Regions from separate parts of the Pseudomonas sp. NPDC007930 genome, predicted to be linked through region 1. Evidence: predicted binding sites of a transcription regulator. Region 1 holds the regulator's gene; the other holds the start of a gene.
What was found. Region 1 encodes FliA, which starts transcription of late flagellar genes. Its sites were predicted from a motif close to CTAAAGTTTNNNNNNNNNNNGCCGNTAA; they were not measured.
Positions count from the first base shown of each region.

Region 1 (3,382 bases):
ACCGGCGGCAAAGGTGGCGTCGGCAAGACAAACGTGTCAGTGAACCTCTCGCTGGCACTGGCCGAACTCGGCCGGCGAGTGATGTTGCTCGACGCCGACCTGGGCCTTGCCAACGTTGACGTGCTGCTCGGGCTCACGCCCAAGCGCACCCTGGCCGACGTGATCGAGGGCCGCTGCGACCTGCGCGACGTCTTGCTGCAGGGGCCGGGCGGCATCCGCATCGTGCCGGCGGCCAGCGGTACCCAGAGCATGGTGCACCTGACCCCGGCCCAGCATGCCGGGTTGATCCAGGCGTTCAGCGAAATCGGCGACAACCTCGACGTGCTGGTGATCGACACCGCCGCCGGGATCGGCGACTCGGTGGTCAGCTTCGTGCGCGCCGCCCAGGAAGTGCTGTTGGTGGTGTGCGACGAGCCCACGTCGATCACCGATGCCTACGCCCTGATCAAGCTGCTCAACCGCGACTACGGCATGAACCGCTTCCGCGTGCTCGCCAACATGGCGCAAAGCCCGCAGGAAGGGCGCAACCTGTTCGCTAAGCTTACGAAAGTGACTGACCGTTTCCTTGACGTGGCCCTGCAGTACGTGGGCGCGGTGCCTTACGATGAAACGGTGCGCAAGGCCGTGCAGAAGCAACGCGCGGTGTACGAGGCGTTTCCACGCTCCAAGTGCGCGCTGGCCTTCAAGGCCATCGCCCAGAAGGTCGACACCTGGCCGCTGCCCGCCAACCCTCGCGGGCACCTGGAGTTCTTCGTCGAACGATTGGTACAGCAAACCAGTGCGGGGCCCGTATCATGAGTGCCAGCGGATACCGGATGTACAACAAGGCTTCTCGCGAGTCGCAGCAATACCAGCTGATTGAACGCTATGCGCCGCTGGTCAAGCGCATCGCCTACCACCTGCTGGCGCGCTTGCCCTCCAGCGTGCAGGTCGAAGACCTGATCCAGGCCGGCATGATCGGCCTGCTCGAGGTGTCGACCAAGTACGACTCGAGCAAGGGCGCCAGTTTCGAGACCTACGCCGGCATCCGCATTCGCGGCGCGATGCTCGATGAAGTGCGCAAGGGTGACTGGGCGCCACGCTCGGTGCACCGCAATACGCGCATGGTCAGTGACGCGATTCGCGCAATTGAAGCGCGAACTGGCCGTGACGCTAAAGATCACGAGGTTGCTGCCGAACTCAAGATGAGCCTGGACGAATACTACGGGATCCTCAACGACACCCTCGGTAGCCGCCTGTTCAGCTTTGACGACCTGCTCCAGGAAGGCGAGCACGAAGGCACCCACGAAGAGGGCGCCAGCAGTGGCGAGCCATCGCGGGGGCTGGAAGACGAGCGCTTCCAGAAGGCCTTGGCCGAAGCCATCGCCAACCTGCCGGAGCGGGAGCGGCTGGTGCTGTCGCTGTATTACGACGAGGAACTCAACCTCAAGGAAATCGGCGAAGTACTGGGCGTGAGCGAGTCGCGGGTGAGCCAGTTGCACAGCCAATGCGCGGCACGTTTGCGCAGCCGGCTGGGTGAGTGGCGGGCCCGGTAACAAAGTTGCGGGTTTTGTAAAAGATTTGCTGGATCAGGGCGTTGGCTGTGTGATATCACGCCAGCCATGCCTGCTCATGCAGTCGCGTTTGCTGTGAACTGGTTTGAATGCTTGCGCCCCCGGGGCTGGGCGTGTTTAAGACTGCTTGGAGGTCTACTTGGACAAGAACATGAAAATCCTCATCGTTGACGACTTCTCGACGATGCGGCGAATCATCAAAAACCTGCTGCGTGACCTGGGCTTCACCAACACCGCCGAGGCCGATGACGGCAACACGGCGCTGCCCATGTTGCACAGCGGCAACTTCGACTTTCTGGTCACCGACTGGAACATGCCTGGCATGAGCGGCATCGACCTGCTGCGCACCGTGCGCGCCGACGACCGCCTGCGCCACCTGCCAGTGCTGATGGTCACCGCCGAGGCCAAACGCGAGCAGATCATCGAAGCGGCCCAGGCCGGGGTCAACGGCTACGTGGTCAAACCTTTCACCGCCCAGGTGCTGAAAGAGAAGATCGAGAAGATCTTCGAACGCGTCAACAGCTGACTCAGCCTACGGGGGCCCCATGGAGCCGAAGCATTCATCGTTGGGGGACTTTGAGTCCACCCTGAAAAAACACGCCCATGAGTTGGTCGAAAGCCTGGAACAAGGAAAGTTCAGCGAGGCGGTCGAACTGATCCATGAGCTGAATCAGGCCCGTGATCGCGGGCTGTACCAAGAGGTCGGCAAACTGACGCGCGAGTTGCACAGCGCGATCGTCAGCTTCCAGATCGACCCGCGCCTGCCTGAAGCCCAGGAAGCGTCGCAAATCACCGACGCCACCGAGCGCCTGGACTACGTCACGCGCCTGACCGAAAAAGCCGCCAACCGCACCATGGACCTGGTCGAGCAAAGCCTACCGGTGGTGCAGGGGTTTGGCGACGCGGCCAAAGACCTGCGCGCCGACTGGCAGCGCTTCATGCGCAAAGAGGTCAGCGCCGAGGAATTCCGCGAGCTGGTCAAGCGCGTAGACACCTTCCTGGAACGCAGCGAGGCCGATGTCTCGAACCTGCACACCCACCTCAACGACATTCTGCTGGCGCAGGACTTCCAGGACCTCACCGGCCAAGTGATCAAGCGCGTGACCAAGCTGGTCACCGAGGTGGAAGGCAACCTGCTCAAGCTGGTGTTGATGGCCAGCTCGGTCGACCGCTTCGCCGGCATCCGCCACGACCGCGAAGAGCTGGAGCGCGAGCAGGACAAAGAAAAATATCCCGATAGGGGTGAAGGTCCGCAGATTCATGCCGATAAGCGTGATGACGTGGTATCCGGTCAAGACGACGTGGATGACCTGCTGTCGAGCCTGGGCTTCTGATTCCGGGCTGCAGGCACCGTTCCAGGCCCGGCGCTGAGCCGCCGCGGCCGGGCCGTACTTAACGAATTCCAGGAGCACCCCTACATGAGCTTCGGCGCCGATGAAGAAATCCTCCAGGACTTCCTGGTAGAGGCCGGCGAGATCCTCGAGCAGTTGTCCGAGCAATTGGTCGAGCTGGAAAGCCGGCCCGACGACTCCGACCTGCTCAATGCGATATTCCGTGGGTTTCACACCGTCAAGGGCGGCGCGGGTTTTCTCCAGCTCAACGAGCTGGTGGAGTGCTGCCACATTGCCGAGAACGTGTTCGACATCCTTCGTAAGGGCGAACGGCGCGTAGACGCCGAGCTGATGGACGTGGTGCTCGAGGCCCTCGACACCGTCAACGGTATGTTCGGCCAGGTGCGTGAGCGCAGCGAGATCACCCCGGCCAGCCCGCAGTTGCTCGAGGCCTTGGCGCGCCTGGCGGAACCGGCCGGTGCCGCGCCCGCCGCCCCG
Region 1 is NZ_JBIBKC010000005.1:112,697-116,078, forward strand. Features, by position in the region: gene fleN (flagellar synthesis regulator FleN) at 1-798, shown strand, start outside; gene fliA (RNA polymerase sigma factor FliA) at 792-1,535, shown strand; gene ACFZCE_RS13125 (response regulator) at 1,705-2,079, shown strand; gene ACFZCE_RS13130 (protein phosphatase CheZ) at 2,099-2,887, shown strand; gene ACFZCE_RS13135 (chemotaxis protein CheW) at 2,972-3,382, shown strand, end outside.

Region 2 (3,382 bases), on a different contig from region 1:
CGCCCCATGGGCAGCGGGCGGGCCGGGTCAGATCCTGAAGCTGCCGACCAGCTGCTTCAGGCGGTTGACCTGCTGCTCGAGGTCGCCGCAGGCGCGCAAGGTAGCCTGAAGGTTTTCCACACCCTCCTGGTTGAGGGTGTTGATCTCGGTGATGTCCTGGTTGATGGTATCGACCACCGCGGTCTGCTCCTCGGTGGCGGTGGCCACCGACTGGTTCATCCCGTCGATCTCGCCAATGCGTTGGGTCACGCTGCCCAGCCGCTCGCCGGCCTGGTTGGCGATGCCCACGCTGTTTTCGCTCTGGCTCTGGCTTTCGGTCATCATCGCCACCGCCTGGCGCGCGCCCACCTGCAACTCCTCGATGATCTTCTGCACCTGCTGCGCCGACTCCTGGGTGCGGTGTGCGAGGTTGCGCACTTCATCAGCCACCACTGCAAAGCCGCGGCCGGCCTCGCCGGCGCGGGCTGCTTCGATCGCGGCGTTGAGCGCCAGCAGGTTGGTTTGCTGGGAAATCCCGGTGATCACCTCGAGAATTTGCCCGATGTTCACCGTGTTGGTGTTCAGGGTTTCGATGTTGCTGCACGAATCGCTGATCTTGCTCGACAGTTGGCCCATCACCGCGATGGTGCGCTCGACCACGCTCTGGCCTTCGCTGGCCAGGTTGCGCGCGTCGCTGGAGTGCTGCGAGGCGAGGGCGGCGTTCTGGGCGATCTCCTGGGCGGCGGCGCCCAGCTCGTTGATGGCCGCGGCCACACTGCTGGTGCGGTTGGCCTGCTGGTCGGAGTTGTGCATCGACGCGTTGGAGGCCTGGGTTACGCGGCCAGCCACTTCATGCACCTGGGCGGTGGCCGACGACACCTCGCGGATCGACTCGTGGATGCGCTCGACGAAGCGGTTGAAGGCCATGCCCAATTGGCCGAACTCGTCGTTGCCATGGATGGCCAGGCGCCGGGTGAGGTCGCCTTCACCTTCGGCGATGTCTTGCATGGCGCGGCCCATCACGTGCAGCGGCGCCATCAGCACACGGATCAGCACACCCAGCAGCAGGATGATGATCGCCACCGAAATCAACGTGGCGATCGCCGCGCTGGTGCGGAATTCACCGAGCATGCTGTAGGCGGCGTCGCGGTCCAGCACCAGGCCAACGTACCAGTCGGCCGAGGGCACCCCATCGATATGGGTAAAGGCGACGAATTCGGTCTTGCCGGCCTGCTCGACCTCCTTCAAGCCGGGGGTGAGGCTGGGCGCGCCCTGGGGGAAGGCTTCGGCGAGGGTTTTCAGCACCAGCTTGTTGTCGGGGTGCACGAGGATCTTGCCGGCGGCACTGACGATGAACGCATGGCCGTGGCCGTTGAAGTTCAGCGAGTTGATGATTTCGCTGATGCGCGCCATGTCGATGTCGGCGCCGGCCACGCCGATCAGTTGGCCGGCGCGCTGCACGGGGGCGGCCACGGTCACTACCAGCTTGCCGCTGGAGGCGGCCACGTAGGGTTCGGTGACGATGGTTTGCCCGGCGCTGCTGGCGGCCTTGTACCAGCCGCGGGCGCGCGGGTCGTAGTCGGCCGGGCGGTTGCCGGCGGGCACCGAGAACATCAAGCCTTCGGCGCTGCCGAAGTAGCTCAACTGGAAGTTCGCCGGGTACGCCGGCAGGCCGACGATACCCGGCAGGTTGGCCGGCTCCGCGCCTTGGCTGGCCAGCTGCTGGCCCATCGACTGCAACAGCTCGATGCGGCCCTGCAGCCAGCTCTGGATGTTGCTGGTGGTCAGCCGGCCGAGGTCACGCATCGAGGCTTCGGTGCTCTCGCGCAACGTTTGGCGCTGGCGGTAATCGTTGAACAGCACGAACAAGGCAAAGGCGATCGCCACGATCAACCCGGCAACGAGCAGGATCTTGTGGCTGAATTTCAAATTATGTGTGCGCATAGCTCGGTGGCTCGTGGCATTGGGCTAATCGGAGTGCGCGCCGGGTATCGTGAACCCAGCGCGGCTGGTCAGGATTTCGGCCTTTGTGACCAAAACATGAATGCCCATGGGTACCGTTTATCTGCCGAAGGTGAGGGTGTTATTTCAAATGGATGGCCCTTCGCGCGCGGCGGTGCCGGGGCGATAGGCCATCAGAATTTCCATCGGTCGGGAACTGCCCGCCGTTACGGTGTTCCAAGGGTCACCCCTGGCTCGGAGTGTTTTGATGTCTTCCCGTGTTTTGGCGCTGTGCACCTTCTGCCTCCTGCTCGCTGGCTGTAACAAGCTGACGCTGGAGAACTATTCCAAAATCGAAACCGGCATGCCTCGCGCATCGGTAGAACAACTGCTCGGCGAGCCGGCCAAGTGCTCCGGCGCCCTGGCGATGACCAGTTGCACCTGGGGCGACGACCAGCGTTTCGTCAGCATTCAGTTCGCCGCCGACAAAGTGGTGCTGTACACCGCACAGGGCTTGAAATGAAAGCCCTGATGGCGGCCCTGTTACTGGGCCTGTTGGCCGGCTGCGCCTCTTCCGGGCCAGACATCGCCCCGCACACCGCCGGGCCGGTGAACCTCGAACGCTACCAGGGCACCTGGTATGAGCAGGCACGCCTGCCGATGTTCTTCCAGCGCAACTGCGCGCAGTCCGAAGCCACCTATCAGCTCACCCCCAGCGGCACGGTCGACGTGCTCAACCGTTGCCGCACCCAGCAAGGCGAGTGGGAGCAGGCCCATGGCACCGCCAGCGAGCAGGTGAAGGGCAAGGCCGACAAACTCTGGGTGCAGTTCGATAACGGCTTCTCGCGGATGTTCCCGGGCATCACCAAGGGTGACTACTGGGTGCTGTACGTCAGCGACGACTACAAGCTGGCGATCGTCGGCAACCCCAACCGCCGATACCTCTGGCTGCTGTCACGCAGCCGCACGGTACCGGAAGACATCCGCCAACTGCTGATGGCCAAGGCCCGCCAGCAGGGCTATGACACCAGCCGGCTGATCTGGCGGGTCTCGGACTCGGATATTGGCAAATAGCCAGCTTGTATAGACATATGCAGCGGCTGGCCACGCGGTTACACTGCGCCCCATCTGTCATTGTTTTCCGGGGTTTTCATGCCGACACCGCCCATTCCCCACTCGCTCAGCGCGCAGATGGGTGACAGCCCCGCGCCGCTGTATGCCCGGGTCAAGCAGATGATCACCCAGCAGATCAACAACGGCAGTTGGCCGCCGCATTACCGCGTGCCGTCCGAAAGCGAGCTGGTCAGCGAGCTGGGCTTCAGCCGCATGACCATCAACCGCGCCCTGCGCGAGCTCACCGCCGAAGGCTTGCTGGTGCGCATGCAGGGCGTAGGCACCTTCGTGGCCGAGCCGAAAACCCAGTCGGCGCTGTTCGAAGTGCACAACATCGCCGATGAAATCC
Region 2 is NZ_JBIBKC010000003.1:368,580-371,961, forward strand. Features, by position in the region: gene ACFZCE_RS09205 (methyl-accepting chemotaxis protein) at 28-1,923, opposite strand; gene ACFZCE_RS09210 (hypothetical protein) at 2,189-2,443, shown strand; gene ACFZCE_RS09215 (lipocalin family protein) at 2,440-2,994, shown strand; gene hutC (histidine utilization repressor) at 3,073-3,382, shown strand, end outside.
Region 2: ACFZCE_RS09205 (methyl-accepting chemotaxis protein) is a predicted target of FliA. The motif match lies at 1,997-2,024, and genes of this name have one in related genera.